One region of the Novosphingobium terrae genome, then DNA from elsewhere that is predicted to be linked to it. Evidence: riboswitches for the same ligand, from Rfam matches in the RefSeq annotation. Region 1 holds a riboswitch; each other region holds the start of a gene.
The links. A riboswitch is a leader RNA that binds a small molecule or an ion and turns the genes downstream of it on or off. The one in region 1 is predicted to bind cobalamin.

Region 1 (7,742 bases):
GTTGATCTTGATGCGCAGGCTGTCCGCCACCATGGGGGCCAGATGCGCCAGAGCCTCGGGCTGGGTGGCGGAAATGCGCTTGATTTCGGAAAGATAGGCATCGTAGCGGCTGCGGTCGAGCGAGGCCTGCTCCAGATCCTGAGCGGCGCGCACAAAGGCGCCCGGGCGGGCCTGCACCGCATCGCGCAAGGTCTTGAAATCGCCGCCCGTCTCCGGGGCAAGATAGAGCACCAGATGCTGCGCATTGTCGGGCACGGTCAGTTCGATCGGGCCGCCGCCATGGCCGGCGCGTTTCCACGCCTCCGCCTTGTCGAACCAGGCGTTGGGGGGCGGGTTGGTCGGATCGCGCAGGAAGGCCGCGATCAGCAGGTAATGCGCGCTTTCATCCTTGGGCAGCGCGGCCTCGACCTTCACCTTGTCGCCCGCCGCCAGATGGGGGACGGCGGCAATCGGCAATGTCACGCCCTGACGCGTCACGCTGATGCGGATGTCCGGCCCGGCCAGATCGAAGGGCGCAGGATCGGCCAGCGCTGCCCCGGCGGACAGCAGGGACAGGCCGGCGGCAAGGGTGAGGCCAAGGTTCGGGGCGATGTTCGGCACAGGGATTTTCATGCTGCTCCGCGCGTGTTCGGGCAGGCCGGATGGCTCCCCTCCTCCGGCCCCTAGCGCTGACTGGCATGACCGGCGATGAATGAAACGCCGATCTGTTCAGGGAGGTTCCGAATTCTCTGCCCTTGATCGCCAGCATCACACCGCCACATAGGGCGGCATGATGCTGCGTTTAACGCATCAGCCTCAGAAGGTTTTGGAGAGGGTAAAGCGTGCCGAGCGTGGTTCCAGCGGATGGGTCTGGAAGCCGGTGATGCCCTCGGCGGGCTCGCCCTGCAGGCGGCTGGTGTAGTAATAATCTGCCGCCGCATCCTTGCTGTTGAACAGGTTGAAGATGCTGGCGGTGAACTTTAGCCCGGCAGGCAAGGCGTAGGAGACATCGAGGTTCCACTCGCTGTAACCGCCATCCTGCGGATATTTCTCGCCATCATTGAGCGAATGGGTGCCCAGTCGACGCCATTGCAACCCGCCCGAAATCGGCCCCAACCCGTTCACCAGCACGCCTGCGGAATAGATGAAATTGGGCGCGTCGGCGATATAGGGCTGGTCCAGCCCGTAGGCGGCCAGATCACTGGTGTGATAGCGCGGCTTGGAGAAAGCGAGATCCGCGTTCAGTTCCAGCCATTTGAAGGGATGGTACTGCCCGCCGACCTCGAGGCCCTGACGGCGGCTGGGGGCGCCGGCCTCATCCTGACCGGTATCCGGATTGTAGGTCAGCTCGGAGCCGAAATCCTGCTGGAAGACGGCCAGCTGCAGCTGCAGCTTCGGGATCAGATTGCTGCGCAGGCCCAGCTCGACACCGGTCGTTGATGAGAGCAGCGGGGTGGCCACGCCGCTCGCCTGAATGCCCTCGGCCGCGACCGTGCCGAACACGCCGCGCACATCGTTGGAGTGGAAGCCCTTGCCCCAGCTGGCGTAAAATTCGGTTTTGGCGAAAGGCCCGATGATCAGATTGGCCTTGGGCTGGGCCAGCCATTGATGCTGGGCATAGCTGCCGCCGTCGATCTCGCTGCGGTCGGTAGCGTGGTAATATTCCTCACGCAGACCGACGACCGCGCGCAGCCATGGGGTGAAGCGCACCGTCTCCTGCACATAGGGCGCCAGATCGAGCAGCCGCACATGATCGGCGGTGCAATTGCCATTCACCGCGCTGAAGGTGGTGGTGTTGCCGTCATCATCCTGAGCGTTGCAGTAAGGCAGAATGGTGGTGCGCCGCAGCGTATGCTTGCGGTCGACAAAGGCGCCGTCATAGCGAGCGTTCAGCCCCACTACGGTCTCGAAGCTGATCCCGCCCAGATCGTGTTTGACCTTGTAGCTGGCCGCACCGCCGATGGTGGTGCGCCGCTCATCCTGCTCTTCCTGATCGCCATTGACCGGATCGAGCAGATAATGGGTGAAGTTGTTCCACAGCGTCATGGTGGAATGGATGGCATAGGCGCTGACCGAAAGCTGACCGCTGCCCAGCCCCTTCTCAAGATGGCCCGACAGGCTGAAACGCTCCGACAGGCTGTGATCGGTGGGATCGAGCGTGCCATAGCGACCGATCACCCCCTCCTCGATGGCGCGCTCGGGCTGGTCGGTGATGAGGCCGCCGCCGCTTTTGTAATACATGCCGGTCAGGCTGAAGCCATCCGTCGCCGTCCCTTGCGAGTAGCGCAGCGCGGCGTTGACCTTCTTGAAGTTCTGCTTGGGTTGCCACGGCCCATCGTAATGACCCAGATCGACCGCCCCAAGCAGCTTGCCGCCATTGCTGAAATGCAGCGTGCCGCCGCCGAACAGCTCCTGATAGCCATCGGTGCCGATGGTGACGGCCATCTGCGCGGGCATATCATCGAGCAGCCGCGTATGCGCCGAGGCCACCGAGCCAAAGTCGCCAATCCCGGCGGTGTAGGGCCCCTTGGTGTAGTCGATCCCCGCCACCAGTTGGGGGATCAGGAAGTTGAGATCGGAATAGCCCTGCCCATGGGCGTTGGTCGGGCGGTTGACGGGCATGTCATCGACAAAGCTGGCGAAATCGGTGCCGTGATCGAGGTTGTAGCCGCGAATGAGATATTGCTGCGCCTTGCCCTCGCCCGAATGGATGGTGACGACGAGGCCCGGCACAGCTTCAAACAATTGGCTGGCACGATAGATCGGGCGCAGTTCCACTTCCGCGCGCGTCACCGTGCCCTCGCTGGCGGTCGACGCCTTGCCCAGCAGGTCCTGACGCGAGGCCGTCACCACGATGGTGGACTTGTCTGCGCCGTTCTCGGCATCGCTGGCCGTATCATCGGCCAGAGCGACCTGCGCCATGCCAAAATTGGATATGGCAAGGGCCAGAGCCATCGCGCTCGAAAATCCCGGATTCTTCACGAATACATTCCCCACGCCAGGCGACGGGCAAGGGGCAGAACCAGACCATGCCGCAACGGCACGCCCCGTTCTTCGCCAGAACAGGCAGGCAGGCGCTATCGCCCGCCATGCTCTGGCGCTGATGGCCCCCGGCCATGGACACGTCGCTCAGACGGACAAGCACCGTGCCATGGCCACCCCCTGGGCCCCGGCAAGAGCGACCCCACGCTGGCAGGTCTCCTGGCTCGCGGGTCATCGCACGATACAAAGCCTTCCCGAGGCCCGCATGCGTTAGCGTCTGCCCCAGTGGCCGCGCTCCGTTCCTGTGACGAAGCACTGCAAGTATCGCACTCACCGCTCACAGTTGCAGGGACAGCCCGGTTTCGGATCGGCCAGAACCGATCCTCTCCGCGTTCCCATTTTAAGCCCTTGCGGGCACCAGTGCGGGTCGGATGCGAACCGGTCTCTCCGGCCTGCATCCAGCGCCGCTATGACCAGAATGCTCGCGGCGGTGCAACTTGAAATTTCTGATCGATCCGGGGCCTGAAGCCACCCTGCTACAGCGGCGCGTGATCGAGCCTTGGCAGCACATGCCGGGCGAACAGATCTGCCTCCGCCGCATGGGGATAGCCCGAGAGGATAAAGGCATCGATGCCCATCTCGCGATACATGGTGAGCTTGGCCAGAATCTGGTCCGGGTTGCCCACCAGCGCCGCGCCGCAGCCTGAACGGGCCTGCCCGATGCCCGTCCAGAGATTCTCCTCGGCATAGCCATCGACGGCCTGCTCACGCAGCGCAGTCTGCGCCTGCACCCCCGCCGATTGCGAATCCAGCGAGCGCGCGCGAATGGCCGCCCCCTGCGCCAGATCGAGCCTGGAGAGCAGTCGGTCGGCGGCGGCGCGCGCCTCTTCCTCGGTGTCGCGCACCACGACATGGACGCGATAGCCGAAGCGCAGGCTGCGGCCATGGCGGGCGGCCCGCTCCTTCATATCGGCGATGGTGGCGGCGATTTCCTCGCGCTTGCCGGGCCACATCAGATAGACATCGCAACCCTTGGCGGCGGTTTCACGCGCATCGGGCGACAGGCCGCCGAAATAGAACAGCGGCGCCTTGCCCGAAACCGTGCTGATCCGCGGCGGATCGAGCTTCAGCTTCCAGAATTCACCCTCATGGTCGAGCGGCTGCCCGTTCAGCAGGCTGCGCAGGATGGACATGGCCTCGGCAGTGCGGGCGTAACGTTCGCGCGAGCCCAGCACCTCGCCCGGCATTTCGGAGGAGATGATGTTAACCTTCAGGCGCCCACCCAGCATCCGGTCGATGGTGGCGATCTGGCGGGCCAGTTGCGGCGGCCAGCTTTCGCCGATGCGCACCGCCATCAGCAGGGCCATGCGGCGCAGCAGCGGGGCGATTCCCGCCGCGAAAGCCGTGGTGTCGATCCCCAGATTGTAGCCGGAGGGCAGCAGGATGCTGTCGAACCCGCCGCTTTCCGCCTGAAGGGCGATATCGCGGCAATGCTCCCAGCTTGATTGCAGACGCGCATCGGGCACCCCGAGGAATTCGTAATCGTCGTCGCACAGGGCCGAAAACCAGCTGACTTCGCAAGGGGTGCTCATTGGGCCTTCTCCGTGGCGTTGCGGATCAACAGAAATTCCATCTTGCGCTCAACCCTGATCTGCGTGGTATGGGGTGGTGACATCGTTATCACCTATAGGATCAGTCGTGATGGTAGAGCAAGTGCGTTACGGCCTCGTTGGCACCGGCATGATGGGTGCGGAGCATATCACCAATCTGGCCATCACGCCCGGTGCGGTGGTGACCGCCATCGCCGATCCGGTCGAGCGTTCACTGGGCTGGGCGCGCATGGCGCTTGGCGATAAAGCCGAGGGTGTTCAGGCCTTTGCCGATAGCGCCGCGCTGGCGAAAAGCGGTCTGGTCGATGCGGTGATCGTGGCCAGCCCGAACTATACCCACCGCCGCGTGCTGGAGCCGCTGTTCGATGCAGGTCTGGCCATCCTCTGCGAAAAACCGCTTGCGACAACGTTGGACGACGCGCGCTGGGTTGTGGCTCAGGCCGAGGCTTCGCCCCGCCCCTTCTGGACGGCGATGGAGTATCGCTACATGCCCCCGGCTGCCGAATTTATCGCGCAGTTGCATGGCGGACGAGTCGGCAAGCTGCAGATGCTTTCGATTCGCGAGCATCGCTTCCCCTTCCTGCCCAAGGTGGGCGACTGGAACCGCTTCAGCCGCAACACCGGCGGCACGATGGTGGAAAAATGCTGCCATTTCTTCGATCTGATGCGGCTGATCGTGCAATCCGAGGCAGTGCGCGTCTATTGTTCGGGCGCGATGGATGTGAACCATCTCGACGAACGCTATGATGGCGAGACGCCCGACATCATCGACAACAGCTTCACCACCGTCGACTTCGCCAATGGCGTGCGGGCCCTGCTGGACCTTTCCATGTTTGCCGAAGGCGCTGAAAATCAGGAAGAAGTCACCGCCGTGGGGGACAAGGCCCGACTCGATGTGCTGATACCGGAAGGTGCGCTGGTCTACAGCCCGCGCGTGGGTTTCCTGAACCCCAAGCAGGTCGAGCGGACCGTGATCGGCGTCGACGAAGCGGCGCTGCAGGCGGGCAGCCATCACGGCTCCACCTTCTATCAGCATCAGCGCTTTATTGCCGCCGTGCGCGGCGAGGGCCCGGTGGAGGTCACTGCGCGCGACGGTCTGATGGCCGTGGCGATCGGCACGGCGGCGGAGATCAGCGCCCGCGAACATCGCGTGGTGGAAATGAGCGAACTCGGCTTCTGAACCGCCCTATCAACGGGGGGCACCTCCCGTCGATTCTCTGCGGATCAGCTCATAAGGCACCTCGCGCGAGGCTTTTTCGCCCGCCGGTGCCAACAGCAGATCGGCGGCCTGAAAGCCCAATTGGCGCGTCGGCTGGCGGATGGTGGTGAGCGGCGGCCAGACGAAACTGGCCAGCGCATCATCGCCAAAGCCCGCCACCGACAAGGCCCCCGGCACGGCCAGCCCGCGCCGATGCGCCACGCTGAGCACGCCCGCCGCCATCTCGTCATTCGAGGCAAAGATGGCGGTGGGCGGCTCGGCCAGCGCCAAAAAACCTTCGGCGGCAGCGGCGCCCGAGGCGAAGTCGTAACCGCCCTCGCGCACCAGCCTGGGGTCGGGCGTGCGGCCCGATTCGGTCAGAGCGGCGAGGTAACCGGCATGGCGCGCCACGCTGCCGGCATAGCTGGGATGGCCCATGACAAAGCCGATCCGCTGATGCCCCAGCGCCAGCAGATGGCGGGTCATGGCATTGGCCGCCGCCTGATTGTCGATAAACACGGCGGAACGTTCCACCGCCCCGGTCGGCGTGACACGCACAAACGCCACATCGCGGCGCTGCAACAGGTCAAGAATGTCCTGCCGGTCCGAAATGGGCGGGGTCAGGATCAGCCCGTCAATGCCGGTGGAGTCGATCAGGCTTTCGATCTCCTCGACCAGCTCTTCCGAGCGGTGATCATAGGGTTGAGCGATCATGCGGATGCCATCGCGCCGACAGCGCTCATGGATGCCAGCCTGCATTTCATGGACATAGAAGGGGCTGGGATTGTCACAGGCCAGAGCGATCTGGAAGGTGCGGTGGCCAACCAGACTCCGCGCGGCGGCGCTGGGGCGGAAGTTCAGCTTGGTGATGGCAGCCTGCACGCTTTTGCGCGCCTTTTCAGAGACACGCGGCTGATTGTTCAGAACGCGTGACACCGTTTTGATCGAGACACCCGATTCATGGGCAACGTCCTTGATCGTAGCGCGCAAGACAGGCTCCTTTGCTGCGGCGTGCCTGCGCCGATCCGCTGGCAGACGCATCCTATCTGGCACGCGAGCCGCCAAAATCAAACTCAACCTTTGCGCTTGGGCTTTCTGCCATGCTGCGTCAGCCCCCTTCGCAAGGTCCGATCGCAGCCACCGCGATAGCCTACGTTGTCACCCTAGAGACAAAAACTCTCTTCTCTATGGATTTTGTAGAGTTTATGGAAAGCCGATCACTCAGGGAGGCTTTTGGTGAATAGGATAATCTCGACCCTCACGCTGCTGGGCGGAACGGCTTTGGCCAGCGGCTTTCTGGCCGTCGACACCGCTTATGCAGCGGCACCGGACGGCAAGGCAGACACCCCCGCCGCTGCCGATCAGGCCGCGCCCGATGATGGCGCGGCACCCGGTGGCATCGTTGTCACCGCCCGCTTCCGCAATGAGCAGTTGCAGAACGTGCCCATCGCCATCTCCGTGGTGAAGGGCGACACAGCGCAATCACGCAATCTCAACACCATTCAGGACATCGCCGCGACGGTGCCCAGCCTCGATTTCCGCAACGGCGCCTCCAACAAGGACCGCAACATCTTCATCCGCGGCATTGGCACGATCACCACCTCGCCGGGCGTGGAATCCTCGGTTTCCACGGTGGTTGACGGCGTGGTGCTGGTCCGTCCGGGTCAGGCCACATTCGATCTGGTCGATCTCGATCATATCGAGGTGCTGCGCGGGCCGCAGGGCACGCTGTTCGGCAAGAATGCCTCGGCAGGCGTGGTCAACATCGTCACCAAGGCGCCCTCCGACCATCAGACCGGCGTGATCGACGTCGGCTATTATCAGGGCAATGAGGAGCGCATCCGCGCCGGGCTCTCGGGGCCCATCAATGACTGGCTGGGCTATTCGATCAGCGGGCTCTACGGCAATTATCAGGGCAATGTCCGCAATCTGGGCACCAACCACTGGGTCAATGGCTATGAGCGCTGGGGCGG
Region 2 (7,742 bases), 600 kb from region 1:
AGACATCCTCGGCAGTGTCGAGGCGGCAGGTGACGGGCACCTGTGTGACGGCGCCATCCTTGTGATGCACCATCAAAGTCAGCTTCGCGCGGGGGTGGCGTTCCCCGATGACGTCGAAGGTCTCGGTGCCGTCCAGACCCAGTGTCAGGCGGGTGGTGCCGGGCTGAAATTCCAGCGGCAGCACGCCCATGCCCACCAGATTGGTGCGATGGATGCGCTCGAAACCCTCGGCGACGATGGCCTCCACGCCCGCCAGACGCACGCCCTTGGCGGCCCAGTCGCGCGAGGAGCCCTGACCGTAATCGGCCCCGGCGATGATGATCAGCGGCTGCGCGCGGGTGAGATAGGTCTCGATGGCTTCCCACATGCGGGTGACCTTGCCCTCGGGCTCGACGCGGGCCAGCGAACCCTTCTTCACCGCACCATCGACCACCGCCATTTCATTGACCAATTGCGGGTTGGCGAAAGTGGCGCGCATGGCGGTGAGATGGTCGCCGCGATGGGTGGCATAGGAGTTGAAGTCCTCCTCGGGCAGGCCCATGTGCGCCAGATATTCGCCCGCCGCCGAACTGGCCAGAATGGCGTTCGAGGGCGAGAGGTGGTCGGTGGTGATGTTGTCCGGCAGGATCGCCAGCGGACGCATGGCCTTCAAACGGCGCGGATGGGCGGCCAGTGCGCCGATGCCCTGCGTGTCCCAATAGGGCGGGCGGCGGATATAGGTCGATTGCGGGCGCCAGTCATACAGCGGGCTCGCCTCCGAGCGCAGTTGCGGCGCGAACATCGGATCATAGACCTGCCGGAACTGATCGGGCGTCACCGAGGCGGCGACGATAGCGTCGATCTCTTCGTCGCTCGGCCACAGATCGGCGAGGCGGATCTCCCTGCCCTCCACCACGCCCAGCACATCCTTTTCGATGTCGAAGCGGATCGTGCCCGCCAGTGCATAGGCCACCACCAGCGGCGGCGAGGCGAGAAAGGCCTGCTTGGCATAGGGATGGATGCGCCCGTCGAAATTGCGGTTCCCCGACAGCACGGCGGTGGCATAGAGGTCGCGGTCGATGATCTCCTGCTGGATCGTCGGATCGAGCGCGCCGGACATGCCGTTGCAGGTGGTGCAGGCATAGGCGACGATGCCGAAGCCGAGCCTTTCCAGCTCGGGCAACAGCCCGGATTGCTCCAAATAGAGCCGCGCGACCTTCGATCCCGGCGCGAAGGAGGTCTTTACCCAAGGCTTGCGCGTCAGCCCCAGCGCATTGGCCTTCTTGGCCAGCAACGCGGCGGCCACCACATTGCGTGGGTTCGATGTGTTGGTGCAACTGGTGATAGCGGCGATGATCACTGCGCCATCGGGCAGCAAGCCTTCGCGTTCCTCGGCCTGAGCCTTGGCCAGACCGACGGCGATGCCGCGTTCCTCCAAAGCTGCCGTGGGCAGGCGGCGATGCGGGTTTGACGGCCCCGCCATGGTGCGATCCACCGTGGAGAGATCGAACGCCAGCACCCGCTCATATTCGGCGGTCTTCAGCGCATCGGCCCATAGGCCGGCTTCCTTCGCATAGGTCTCGACCAGCGCGACCTGCTCAGATGAGCGCCCGGTCAGCAGCAGATAGTCAATGGTTTGCTGGTCGATATGGAACATGGCGGCAGTGGCGCCATATTCGGGGCACATGTTCGAGATGGTGGCGCGGTCACCGATCGAGAGGCTGTCGGCGCCCTCACCGAAGAATTCCACCCATGCGCCGACCACACGTTCGCGGCGCAGGAATTCGGTCAGGGCGAGCACGATGTCGGTGGCGGTGATGCCCGGCGCCCGATGGCCGGTAAGGCGCACACCCACGATATCGGGCAAGCGCATCATCGTGGGGCGGCCCAGCATCACCGTCTCGGCCTCCAGCCCGCCCACGCCGATGGCGATCACCCCCAGCGCGTCGACATGCGGGGTATGGCTGTCGGTGCCCACACAGGTGTCGGGAAAGGCCAAACCATCGCGCAGCTGGATCACCGGAGACATCTTCTCCAGATTGATCTGATGCATGATGCCATTGCCCGCCGGGATCACATCGACATTCTCGAAGGCGCTCTTCGTCCATTCGATGAAATGGAAGCGGTCCTCGTTGCGGCGGTCCTCGATGGCGCGGTTCTTGTCGAAGGCTTGCGGGTCAAAGCCACCATATTCCACCGCCAGCGAATGATCGACGATCAGCTGCGTGGGCACCACCGGATTGACCCGCGCCGGATCGCCGCCCTGATCGGCGATGGCATCGCGCAGCCCGGCCAGATCGACCAGCGCCGTCTGGCCCAGAATATCGTGGCAGACCACGCGGGCCGGATACCAGGGGAAATCCAGATCGCGCTTGCGCTCGATGATCTGGGTCAGCGCATCGGTGAGCAGCGCAGGATCGCAGCGGCGCACCAATTGTTCGGCCAGCACGCGCGAGACATAGGGCAGCCCATCATAGGCGCCGGGGCGGATCGCCTCGATGGCGGCGTACGTGTCGATGTAGTCGACAGTGCTGCCGGGCAAGGATTTGCGAAAAGCATTGGTCATCGCTGTTGTGCTCTATGCTGGCGTTACGCCCCGGGAGGGCATCCGCCTTATTCGCCAGCATAGGCTCAGAGAAAACGGCTGAAATGGCGAGCCTTTGCGAAGAAAAACCTGCAAATCTGCGAAGTTTGCAAATTGGCGAGCGGCAGGAAACGGGTCCGACAGTGCCTCGCTGTACAGGGCAACGGCAATCACAGGCATCGCCAAGGCCCTCTGCCACCTTTCACAGCAAAGCGATTGACAAGCGCCGAGAGGTGGCGCTGAGAAAAAGCGTCAAGGTTCCCTGCTCGCATGCCATGAAAAGCGGGTGGCAGGGCTAAGACGGGAAGCCGGTGATGCCTGAGAAGGCAGAATCCGGCGCTGCCCCCGCAACTGTAAGCGGTGAGCGGTGACTCCATCCCGTGTCACTGGCCTCTCAAAGGCCGGGAAGACCGGAGTCGCCGTGATGACCCGCAAGCCAGGAGACCTGCCTTCGACATCATAACGTGCTTCCGGCGGGGTGTCCGGTGGGCCGCATCATCATGCGCTCGGCCTTGCCGGGCGTAACGGTCATGCGTTCCGTCAACCCGCTCTTTTCGATGTGGGTGACCCATGAACAATGATGCGACCAGACCGGCCATAAACCGCCCCATTCTCACCCCGCCCGAGGGGCAGAAGAAAGTGCTGCTGCACAGTTGCTGCGCGCCCTGCTCTGGCGAGGTGATGGAGGCCATGACCGCCAGCGGCATCGACTACACGATCTTCTTCTACAATCCCAACATTCACCCGAGGGAGGAGCATCTGCTGCGCAAGGAAGAGAACATCCGCTTTGCCGAGCAGCACGGCATCCCATTCGTCGATGCCGATTACGACACGGCCAACTGGTTCAAGCGCGCACGCGGCATGGAACAGGAGCCCGAACGCGGGATCCGCTGCACCATGTGCTTCGACATGCGTTTCGAGCGCACCGCGCTTTACGCTCATGAGCATAGCTTTCCGGTGATCACCTCCTCGTTGGGCATCTCGCGCTGGAAGAACATGGAGCAGATCAACGGCCGTGGTGAGCGCGCGGCAGCCCGTTACCCCGGGATCAGCTACTGGACCTTCAACTGGCGCAAGGGTGGCGGCGCGGCGCGCATGATCGAGATCTCCAAGCGCGAGCGTTTTTACCAGCAGGAATATTGCGGCTGCGTCTATTCGTTGCGCGACGCCAATGCCCATCGCGTCAGCCAGGGCCGCCCCGAGATCGACCCCGGCAAGCTGTTCTATGGCGACGAGCCTGCCTGACAGGCACGGCACCCCGGCCACCATGCGCGCGCCCTGCCCAAAGCATCATATAACGATATCTTTATATGATGCTTGACAGCGGCCTTCCAATGGTGTTGATAGACCCTGTCGAGGTTCCCCGCCTCAGGCGTGACGGCGGGGCTAAGACGGGAAGCCGGTGGTGCCTGCGCAATGTTCGCATTGGGAGGCAGAGTCCGGCGCTGCCCCCGCAACTGTAAGCGGCGAGTGGCGGTTCCATGTTGTGCCACTGATGCCCCGCAAGGGCATTGGGAAGGCCGGAACCACCGCGATGACCCGCAAGCCAGGAGACCTGCCTTCGGCGCCATAACGTTCCTCGGACGGGGGTTCCTCCGGTGGATCGCGCTTGCAGCAAGGCACGGGGCTTATGCGCCATCCGGGCCTGTTTAAGCCATGCGCGCTCTTCCTTCGGCCCTTACGCCCGGCAAAAGCAGGTGATCGGTCGATGTTTTCAGCCCTGTTCCATTCCGTCCCGCAGCGACGAATGCGTGAGCGCGCCGTGCTGCCGGGGCTGATCCCCGCCTGACGCGGCGCGCGCCAACCAACCCATCACCTCGACCATCATGACGGACCAGCAAACACGCTGGCCCGAAGGAGACTTCGCATGCCCGCAACCGGCGCCAGCCTCGCCCTCCCCCGTATCCGCCCCGACCGCGATCCGGGAACCGCTCAAGGACAGCAGGTCATGACCAGAAACGACCTTACCTTTTCGATCAAAAGCATCCGCTTTGATGAGCATTACCGCCCTGCGGACAACACCCGCATCACCACCAACTTCGCCAATCTGGCCAGAGGGGAGAGCCGCCAGGACAATCTGCGCAAGGCTCTGACGATGATCGACAATCGCTTCAATGCGCTGGCTGATTGGGACAATCCCGAGGGGGATCGCTATGCCCTCGAACTGGATATCATCTCCATCGAGATGACCATCGGCAAGGACGGCAGCAGCGAAGCTTTCCCGATGATCGAGGTGCTCAGCACCACCATCATCGACAAGCAAACCGGTGCGCGCCTTGAGGGCATCGTCGGCAACAATTTCTCTTCCTATGTGCGGGATTATGACTTCAGCGTCCTGCTGCCCGAACACAACAAGGGACAATCCGGCTTCAGCCTTCCCGATCATTTCGGCGACCTGCACGGGAAGATTTTCAAGCATGTCCTAAAGTCCGATGCTTATCAGGCAAAGTTCAACAAGCCGCCGGTCATCTGCCTGAGCGTCTCAAGCAGCAGGACCTATCACCGGACAGGAAATAAGCATCCCATTCTGGGCATCGAATACCGGCAGGATGAATTTTCCTCGACCGATGAGTATTTCAAGAAAATGGGCCTGCAAGTGCGCTATTTCATGCCGCGAGGCAGCGTTGCGCCTTTCGCCTTCTATTTCACCGGAGATCTGCTGAGCGATTACAGCAATCTTGAGCTGATCGGTACCATCAGCACGATGGAAACCTTCCAGAAAATCTATCGCCCCGAAATCTACAACGCCAATTCGCAGGCCGGTCATTGCTATCAACCCAGCCTGAAGCATCAGGACTATTCCTCGACCCAGATCGTCTACGATCGTGAGGAACGCAGCCGTCTGGCCGTCGAACAGGGCAAGTTCGCCGAGGAGCATTTCATGAAGCCCTACAGGGCTGTCCTCGAACAATGGTCCGCCGCTTACGCCTTTTGACCCTCCCCCAAGATCAAGGTTCTCCATCATGAAGACATTGTTGCCAACCTCAACCGCCGGCAGTCTGCCCAAACCCTCCTGGCTCGCGCAGCCCGAGACACTCTGGTCACCCTGGAAACTGGAAGACGAGGGTTTGATCGAGGGCAAGCAGGATGCCCTGCGCCTGTCGCTGGACGATCAGCGTCAGGCAGGCATCGATATTGTCAGCGACGGCGAGCAGACGCGCCAGCACTTCGTCACGACCTTTATCGAGCATCTCGATGGCGTCGATTTCGAGAAGCGCGAAACCATCCGAATCCGTGACCGCTATGATGCGAGCGTGCCGACAGTCGTCGGCGCCGTCACCCGCCCCAGGTCAGTCTTTGTCGAAGACGCCAAATTCCTGCGCCAACAGACCGATAAGCCGATCAAATGGGCGCTGCCCGGACCCATGACCATGATCGATACGCTCTATGACGACCATTACAAGAGCCGGGAAAAGCTGGCCTGGGAGTTTGCCAAAATACTCAATGAAGAGGCCAGGGAACTGGAGGCAGCCGGCGTCGACATCATCCAGTTTGACGAACCTGCGTTCAACGTCTTCTTCGACGAGGTCAACGACTGGGGCGTCGCCACGCTGGAACGGGCCGCCGAAGGGCTGAAATGCGAAACGGCTGTTCACATCTGCTATGGCTATGGCATCAAAGCCAACACGGACTGGAAAAAGACCCTCGGTTCGGAGTGGCGGCAGTATGAGGAAGCTTTCCCCAAGTTGCGGACATCCAGCATCGATATCATTTCGCTGGAATGCCACAATTCTCATGTGCCGATGGACCTCATCGAACTCATTCGCGGAAAAAAGGTGATGGTGGGCGCCATCGACGTGGCGAGCAACACCGTCGAAACGCCGGACGAGGTGGCCGATACGCTGCGGAAGGCCCTGCAGTTTGTGGATGCCGACAAGCTCTATCCCAGCACCAACTGCGGCATGGCGCCCCTGTCCCGTCGCGTGGCGCGAGGCAAGCTCAACGCTTTGGCTGCGGGTGCCGAAATCGTGCGAAAGGAACTCTCGGCTTAACAGCTGAAGGCAGGAATGGCAGCGATCCACAATCTCCATGCGGAAAGCTGCCGTTCCGGATCGCCTAGGGAACGTGAAGCTCAGATCGCTGAAGTCTTCTCGTTTGGCTGACAACTCCCGGCCCACGGGACGAACGGTCCTGGACTGGACCTTGCCCACAAAAACCAGGGGCAGATAATTTCTGCGATGATTTTTGTCGGTCCCGTAACCCTGAACCTCACCTTGAGATCCGCAGAAAACCACGGATCTCAAAATGGCTGTAACGCACACTCAGGCTTTGGCCGCGATCATGATAATTTCAACTTTATAACCCGGGTCCGCCAACCTGGCCTCGCCCGTTGCGCGGGTGGGCGGCGGGCAATCAGCGACCCATTCGTCCCACGCCGCATTCATCTCTTCGAAATCAGCCATATCGGCCAGCCAGATCGTGGCCTGAAGCAGATGGTTCTTGCTGCTTCCGGTGCGCGCCAGCAAGGCCTCGATCTCGGCGAGGGCCTCCCGGGTCTGCGCGCCGACGCTCTCGCCGGGTGTGCCGACCTGCCCGGCAAGATAGATCGTGTCGCCATGGATAACGGCCTCGCTCAAACGCGGGCCCTGGTCGATGCGGGTGATGGTCATTGCCTATCCTTGATTTGAGGGGCGCTGAAGCGGGGCCTATGCCCGATAACGGCTGATCGCAAGGTCGGCGGTTTCGATGGCCGGGCGGCGCCCGCTCATCAGATCGGCGATCACATGGGCCGATCCGCAGGCCATCGTCCAGCCCAGCGTGCCATGGCCGGTGTTGAGGAACAGGTTGGGGATTTTCGTCGCCCCGATCACCGGCGTGCTGTCGGGCGTCATCGGGCGCAGGCCGGACCAGAAGCTGGCCCCTGCAAGATCGCCCGCTCCCGGGAACAGCGTGCCGCAGCTGTGTTCCAGCGTGGCGCGGCGCGCTTCGGGCAGGCTGTTGTTGAAGCCGGAGATTTCCGCCATGCCGCCCACGCGGATACGGTCGCCCAGACGGGTGATCGCCACCTTGTAGCTTTCATCCAGCAGGGTCGAGACCGGCGCGCGCTCCGCATCGACAATCGGCACGGTCAGCGAATAGCCCTTCACCGGATAGACCGGCAGGCGCAGCCCCAGCGGCGCCACCACTTGCGGCGAGAAGCTGCCCATGGCGACCAGAAAGGCATCGGCGGCAACATCGC
Region 3 (7,742 bases), on a different contig from region 1:
CAATCCATCATGGCCTTCCTCTCGCTGGCCTCATGGGGACTGCTGATCCTGTCGGTGCTGTCGCTGCTGAGCGGCTATATCGCCTTTGCCTTCTTCCTGATGCGCTTCATGATCTGGGTCGCGGTGGTGGGGGCGACGCTCTATCTGCTGCTGATCGCGGTGGACGATATCTGCACCGCCGCCTTCGACCGTGACAGCAAGCTGGCCACCACCCTCTATCAAGGGTTTGGCGTGCGCCGCAGTCTGGTCGACCAGTTCGGCGTGGCCCTGTCCGCCCTGCTGCGGCTGCTGCTGATCCTGCTGGCGATCGGGCGTGTGTCGCGCCCCTTCGGCTCGGATGTGTCGAGCATCTTCGACCAGCTGAGCCAGATCGCGCAGGGCATCACCATCGGTCAGGTGACGATCTCTCCGGGTGCGATCCTGCGCGCAATGGCGGTGCTGGCGGTGGGCATGTTCATTGCGCGCTCCCTTCAGCGCTGGCTGACCGGGCGCTATCTGCCCGCCACCGATCTGGATGCGGGCGCACAGAACTCCATCGCCATGGTCACGCGGTATATCGGCCTGATCCTGGCGGTGCTGTGGGCGATGGCCTCGCTGGGGATCGGGGTCGAGAAGATTGCGCTGCTGCTTTCTGCGCTGTCGGTCGGCATCGGTTTCGGCCTTCAGGCGATCACGCAGAATTTCGTGTCGGGCCTGATCCTGCTGGCCGAGCGCCCGGTGAAGATCGGCGACTGGGTGAAGATCGGCGATCAGGAAGGCGATGTGAAGAAGATCAGCGTGCGCGCCACCGAGATCCAGATCGCGGATCGCTCGACGCTGATCGTGCCCAATTCCGAGCTGATCACCAAGAGCATCGTCAACAAGACCCTTGCCGACCCGCTGGGGCGCATCCAGTTGCAATTCTCCGTGCCGCTGGGCAGCGATGTCGAGCAGATCCGCCATATGGTGATGGAGATCTACGAAGCGCAGCCCGCCGTGATCGCCGATCCCAAGCCCAGCCTCTATATCGATACGATCATCGACGGGCGGATCAACTTCAACGGCTTTGCCTTCGTGAACTCGCCACGCGCGGTCTATGCGACGCGCAGCGATATCTGGTTCCGCCTGCTCTCCGAACTGCCTGCCGCGGGGATCGAGCTGGGCACCACGCCTCAGCAGGTGCAGTGGATCGGCATGCCGACGGGCGATGGCGCGGATGAGGCGGGGCCGGGCTGAGGACCGCCCTTCCGGGATTATGCCGAAAGATCAGCGCGGATCGCCTCTTTATCGCACATGATGCCGGAACGGTCGCTTTTCTGGCGATCAGCCGGGGTGAGGCGGTCGCCTGCCGCGCGCCATGGCTGCTAACCCGCCAGCAACAATTCAGCGGAGGCTTCCATGCGCAGAACAATCATGCTCGGTTTTGGAGCAGCGGGCATGCTTGCGGCTGTGCCTGCCCAGGCCGACCCCATTCCCGATAGCATCGCCGCCATGATCCATGCGGCTGCCGACACCGGCAATGCGGTGACGCTCAAGACCGTGGCGGATCTGGCGAAAAAGACCAATCCGAACGCTGCCAAGGAGATCGATGAACTGGCCACCGGCCTGCAGAAACAGGCCGATGACAAGCAGATTGCCAAGGTCCGCACGCAAAAGCCGTGGCAAGGCTGGAAGGGGCAGGGGCAGGCCGGTCTCAACAACACGACCGGCACCACCGATACGACCGGCATTTCGCTGGGCCTCAATCTGGTGCGCAATGGCATCAAATGGCGGCATACGGTGATCGCCTCGGCCAATTATGCGCGGCAGAATGGCGTCACCACCGCCAATCAGCATGCCGTCAGCTATCAGATGGATTACAAGCTGAACGACCGCTTCTTCGTGATGGGGCTGGTCAGCTGGGAAGGCGATCGCTTCTCGGGCTTCGAACGCCGCTTCAGCGAGACTTTGGGCGCGGGCTATACGGCGATCAAGACGCCGACCATGACGCTGAACCTCACCGCCGGTCCCGCCTTGCGCCAGACGCGCTATGTGCCGGACTATCAGATCACCACCGGCTATGATGACGGCAAGCTGGCCGGTCGCGCGGGGCTGGACTACAGCTGGACCATCCGCCCCGGCGTGGTCTTCACCGAAAACGCCACCTATTACGGCCAGAGCGGCGACAGCACGCTGACCGCCAACACGGCGTTGACGATGAAGGTGTTCGGCAGGCTATCGGTACAGGCGGGCTTTCTGGTCGATCACGAAACCCAGCCGCCGGTGGGTCTGGCCAAGACCAACACAACCTCGCGCCTGACCTTTGTCTATGGCTTCTGATGCGGTTCGTCAGGTGACTTGATTGGTGGCAACCATTTCATTAGATTGAATTTATGTTGATCCGCTCTTCGGCTCTGCGCCGCTTCGCCGCTTTGCCTTTACTCTGGTTGTGTGCTTCGGTGCCGGTCGAGGCGGGCGCCGCACCCGACTTTTTCTCGGCGGCGCTGTGCCAGCCGCCCTATTCCTTCGACCATGCCAACACGCTGTATGAGGCTGCTGAAAAGCTGACCAAGCCGGATATGTCGATGATGGGCGCGGCGGTCTATCATCTGCCCGCGCCGGTCACCCGGGATGGTTTTACCACGCAGGATGTGATCTTCGCCGGTTCCGCGGTGGGCGTGCTGATCGAGGGCCATGTCGCGGAGGAACTGGCGCAAAAATACCAGCTGGAGCGCGAGAAAAATCATTTGTTTGGTGCCTCCACGCTGGGTTTCTCGCGTCGCTTGCCCGATGCGGATCAGGGTATGAAGGATCTGGGGCTGATCTCGCTTGTCGCGCGTGAAGGTCCGGCGATGCCGGGCAAGACGATGCTGGTCTGCGAATTCGATTCCAATGAGGATCTCGAAGCGATGAAGGCTTTGGAGAAATACTCCTCGGGCCAATAGGATCAGGCGCGGCGCAGCCTTTTCCAGCCGATCCACACCCCGCTGACCGAGGTGACCAGCCCCAGCAGCGACCACACCCACAGCCAGATGTCCCAGATCGGGCGGTTGTGGGTGAGGGCGTTGAGGTCCCATTTGTGAAGCAGGTCGAAGAGCCAGCGATAGGTGCGGCGGCGGGCATCGAGATGCTCAAGGATGGCGCCGGTCTCGGGATCGATATGCAGCCAGCTTTGCGCCGGATCGTCAAAGCGCAGGCGCAGGATCGGCAGGCGGGGCAGGGCGCCCACATCGTACCAATAGGCATCGGGCGCGGTCAGGCGCTCGATGGCGATGAGGTGGCCTGAGGGCACGAGGGCGCGCACGGATCGGGCAATCGCGGCGTCTGCGGGCCCTGCGGCTTGCCCGGTGGCGGCGTCATAAACCTTCCGCTGGCCATCGCCGCCAAAGGTGGATATCCGCGCCAGCCCGCCATCGCGGGACAGGCGGATTTGCCGGGCATCGCGCCCCAGATCGCGCAATCGCTCAAGCGTCACCGGGGGCATTGGCGCGGCCATGGCATAGGCCTTCTCCGCCTGCTCCGGCAAAGCGGCCTTCTGAAAGACCCGTCCCGGATCGACCGACAGCCAGCCGCTGAAAATCCATGTCAGCAGGAACAGGCCGCCGCCCAGACCTGCCACATGATGCCACAGCATCCAGCCGTGATAGGGCGTCATCCGCCCGCCCTTGAAGCGCCTTTTGCCCATGCGGGTGCGCAGCAGGCCGATCCAGATCCCGGCCAGCGCTCCGGCGATGCAGGGGCCCGAGACCCACAGCACCACCTGCCGCCACGCCGCATTGTCCTGCCTCAGCACGGTGGGATAGAGCCAGTGCGGCACCGATCCCAGCCAGTTCCAGAAGCGGCTATGTCCTGTGGTGGCCTGCACCACCGCGCCGCTGCTGGAGGACACGTAAAGCTGCGTGCCCGCCGCATCGGCCAGGCTGACCTTCCACAAAGGGCGATGGCGGTCGAAGCCCCCGGCCACGGTCCATTGATCGCGGGCGATCTGTTCGACCGCGCGCGCCGGAGCATGGCCGAAGCCTTGGGCTACCCGCGCCGCGAAAGCCCCATCCACCGGGCGCAACTCGGCACCGTGATGGGCGGGGAGGGTGATGGCGGGGCTGCCCCAGGGCTCGATCCGCCAGACAGGCTGGCCATCGCGCATCTCCAGCGTCAGACCGCGGGTATTGCTGGAAAGGGGCGGCGGCACATCCACGGCCCGCCAGTCGATGGCCTGCGCCCCCGCCAGCTTTTGGGCCAGCGAAAGCGAGGGATAGGGCACATAGATCATCACCAGCCCCGAGGCGAACCACATGGCAAACAGCAGGCAGGTGACGATCCCCACCCAGCGATGGGTCAGGTAAAGCCAGCGTTTTGCCTGATGTTGCCATGCCACGGTTTTAGCGCCTCAGAACTTGGTACGCAGTGACACGTCCACCGAACGCGGGCGGCCCAGAATCCACTGCTCGTCATTGTAGGTGGTCTGGGCGTAGGCCTTGTCCAGCAGGTTGTAGATGTGGACATCCACCGCCGCATGCCGGTTCAAAGCATAGGACAGCCCCGCATCCACCACGGCGTAAGCGGGCACGCGGAAGGTGTTGGCCGTATCCGAGTAGGTGTGGCCCACATAACGCAGCCCGGCCTGAGCGCGGATCTGCTTGGTCGCATCCCAGCGCAGCCAAAGATTGGCGGCCTGCTGCGGCACATTGGGCGGCGCCTTGCCGTTGAAGCTGACTCCGCCGGAGTAGAAATCGTCGTAACGCGCCTTCAGCACCGTGCCATTGGCGTCGATCCCGAAACCGGCGGGCAGGTTGAGCGACACCGCAGCCTCGATCCCCTTCGACGATTGCTGCCCCACCTGCTGGATCGGGCTGCTGAGCGTCTGCTGGTACAGCAGTCCCTTCTTCACAATGCGATAGGCCGCCAGCGTGGCCGTGCCGCGCCCGCCCCAGAAGCTGCCCTTGGCGCCCACTTCCACCTGATTGCCGGTGGCGTTGCTGAACTGGGTCTGGGCGGTGGAATAGGTGGTCAGCGTGCCCAGCGGATCGGTGCCGGTGCTGTATTGCGCATAGAGCGAAACCGTCGGGATCGGCTGATAGACGCCGCCGACGCGCCAGGTGGTGTTGGTCAGCCTCTTGTCGAAGGCGAAGGTGTCAACGCCGCCATTGCCGGTGGGATAGGTGCGGGTCCAGCGCTTGATCTCGTCATTCTCGTGCCGGATGCCGGTGATCAGCGAGAATTGTTCGCCAAACTTCAGCCGGTCTTCGGCGAAGAAGGCATATTCGGTGGTCTGGGTGCGATAGCGCGGAGCGATGCCCTGCGTGTCATAGAACAGGCCCGGGTTGAAGCCGGTGGGGGTGACGCTGTCTTCCTGCGTGTCCGATCCGAAATCGTTGGAATAGGTCAGCTGGATGCTGTTCACATCGAAACCGGCAACCAGATCGGTGCTGATGGTATCGCTCAGCGGGATCTTGAACGTCACGCTGCCCTGATCCCCCCATTGGGTCTGGTCATGGCCGATGCCGTAATTGTCGGTGCGATAGATGTTGCCGGGCGTGGCGGGGCTGTAGTTGTAGCCATTGTGGCAATTGCCGTCGGCGGCCACCCAGCAATAGCTTTCCAGATCGCGCCACTGGCGTTTGCTGGTCAGCACATAGCCCAGATTGGTGAGGCTGATGCTGTCAGACGGCGTCCAGTCGGTCTGCAGGGTGGCGCGGTTGTCGCGATAGCGGATATGCGCGTCGCCCACATTGTAGTTCTGGTGGCGCAGGCCCAGATCCAGCCTGCCATTCACCAGCGGCGTGCCGGTGTATTTCATCGGATGCTGGTCGCCGTAATCATCGCGCAGGGTGAAGGTCAGCGTGTCGGTGGTCGCCCAGCGCACAGTGGCGGACAGCGCCAGACTGTCCGAATGGCCGCGATCGACATAGCCATCCGAACGGCGATAGCTGGCATCGACGCGATAGGACAGGCGCTCGCCGATCGGCCCGCCAAGCCCCGCTGCGGCATGGAAGGTGTTCTGCGAGCCATAGCCGATCTCGCTCTCGAACTCGGTGCGCTGCGTGTTGGGCTTGCGCATGATGACATTGACCGCGCCGCCCAGCGAGCCCTGCCCATAGAGCACCGAGGCCGGGCCGCTCAGCACATCGATGCGCTCGGCCATCCACGGGTCGGTGGGGAAGGTGATGGTGCCCGCCGCCGGGAAGAGGCGCACACCGTCGATCAGCTGCAGGATCGAGCCTTGGCCGCTGAACCCACGCGCAGCCAGCGCCGTGCCGCCATTGCCGGGATTGCCGATGTTGAAGAAGCCGGGCGCGCGGGCCTCGGCTTCGGCAATGGACATATCGCCGCGCGCGCGGATTGCCTCGCCATCGATGCTGGTGATCGAGGCCGGGGTCTGCAGCGGGGTGAGGTTGAGGCGGCTGCCGGTGGCATCGGGCCGCGTCAGGGTCTGGGTCTGCTGGCCGATCACAAGGATGTTGTCGGCGTCCTGAGCGCTCTGGGCGGCGGCGGGCGCGGCGCAAAGCGGCACCAGCACCGAAGCGCCCAGGCAGGCGCGGCGCAGTGCCGGCGCATGGGTGAAGATGGTCATGAATGTTCCCCCTGAAGAGACGGATCTTGCTCTATGGCTTTGAAAAGGCGCCGGGTTGGCGGCTTTCACCGCGCCTGCGGACCTGCCGTGGCAAAGCGATGCTGCCCGATCATGATCTTTCCCCCGACGCCAGACGACGGGCAGGGGGCAAGGCCTGCCCCGCGCACAGGCGCAGGGCATCCCCTCGCCGAAACAGGCGGGCAGGCGTTGATGCCCGCTGCCCCGGCGCTCATGGCCCCCGGCCATGCTGTTCGTCGCTCAGACGGAAATGCAACCGTGCCTTGGCCATCCCCTGGGCCGGGCAAGAGCGACACGCAGCGGCAGGTCTCCTGGCTCACGGGTCGTCGCGCGGTACAAACCTTCCCGGGCCTCGCATGATTTTGCGTCCGGCCCAGTGGCTGCATCCTGACGTTTTGGCAGGATGCCCTTGTATCGCACTCGCCGCTCACAGTTGCAGGGACAGCCCGGTTTCGGATCGGATGATCCTCACCATGTTCCCTATTAAGCCCTTGCGGGCACCGATGCGGGTGGAAGGCAGATGCCTTCGGCCCGGCTCTCAACAGAATCTGTACCCCCGCGCAAGGTGAAAATGCTCTGGCGGGGCAGATGCAATCGGGCGTGGCGCAAATGACGCATTATTCTCTATCAAACCTATAGACAATTGGCAATGACACGCGCATGCGGATCGTCAGGCAAAGATGGAGACAGACTATGGCCCACCCTGAAGACCAGACAGAGAAACAGCCATGGGCCGAGATCCCGGCCCCGGACCGCCGCAGCCTGCTGACCGGCGGCATGATGACGATGGGCGCTCTGGCTTCGGCCAGCTGGGCCAACACGGCTTCGGCAGCGACGGCGGGAGAGGTGATCACCCCGGCGGCAAGTGTGGGTATTCCGGCGGGCAAGGCAGGTGGAACGCTGCCGCTGCGGCCCTCCACCTTCTCGGGCAAGAGCGAATGGGGCTATCACACCGCTGCCCAGCCCACGCCTCAGCCCGCCTCGGTGCGGACGGGGGAGGAGGTGCTGCCAACCCATCCGCGCCCCTACACCGATATCAAGAGCTACCACGCCCATATCTATTTCGATGAGGACAATCACTACAAGGCGGCCCTGCTGCGCCGCTGGGTGGCCGAACGTTTCGATGTGGAGCTGGGCGACTGGAATCTGAAGCCGCGCGGGCCTCATGTGACGCCCAGCTTCTATTTCGGCTTCC

Region 2: linked by a shared signal. The riboswitch ahead of HGK27_RS22265 (DUF1852 domain-containing protein) and the one ahead of HGK27_RS19740 (TonB-dependent receptor) in region 1 are both predicted to bind cobalamin.
Region 3: linked by a shared signal. The riboswitch ahead of HGK27_RS11085 (TonB-dependent receptor) and the one ahead of HGK27_RS19740 (TonB-dependent receptor) in region 1 are both predicted to bind cobalamin.

Annotation. Positions count from the first base shown of each region.
Region 1 covers NZ_JABVZR010000002.1:250,828-258,569, forward strand. The annotation lists gene HGK27_RS19735 (hypothetical protein) at 1-612, opposite strand, end outside; gene HGK27_RS19740 (TonB-dependent receptor) at 796-2,961, opposite strand; cobalamin riboswitch at 3,154-3,398, opposite strand; gene HGK27_RS19745 (LLM class flavin-dependent oxidoreductase) at 3,498-4,553, opposite strand; gene HGK27_RS19750 (Gfo/Idh/MocA family protein) at 4,663-5,751, shown strand; gene HGK27_RS19755 (LacI family DNA-binding transcriptional regulator) at 5,761-6,759, opposite strand; gene HGK27_RS19760 (TonB-dependent receptor) at 7,006-7,742, shown strand, end outside.
Region 2 covers NZ_JABVZR010000002.1:854,488-862,229, forward strand. The annotation lists gene acnD (Fe/S-dependent 2-methylisocitrate dehydratase AcnD) at 1-2,545, opposite strand, end outside; cobalamin riboswitch at 2,802-3,030, shown strand; gene HGK27_RS22260 (epoxyqueuosine reductase QueH) at 3,134-3,808, shown strand; cobalamin riboswitch at 3,903-4,141, shown strand; gene HGK27_RS22265 (DUF1852 domain-containing protein) at 4,512-5,498, shown strand; gene HGK27_RS22270 (methionine synthase) at 5,527-6,555, shown strand; gene HGK27_RS22275 (RidA family protein) at 6,826-7,173, opposite strand; gene HGK27_RS22280 (D-amino acid dehydrogenase) at 7,210-7,742, opposite strand, start outside.
Region 3 covers NZ_JABVZR010000001.1:2,446,205-2,453,946, reverse strand. The annotation lists gene HGK27_RS11105 (DUF3772 domain-containing protein) at 1-1,215, shown strand, start outside; gene HGK27_RS11100 (DUF481 domain-containing protein) at 1,378-2,298, shown strand; gene HGK27_RS11095 (hypothetical protein) at 2,352-2,903, shown strand; gene HGK27_RS11090 (hypothetical protein) at 2,906-4,333, opposite strand; gene HGK27_RS11085 (TonB-dependent receptor) at 4,346-6,529, opposite strand; cobalamin riboswitch at 6,832-7,067, opposite strand; gene HGK27_RS11080 (DOPA 4,5-dioxygenase family protein) at 7,241-7,742, shown strand, end outside.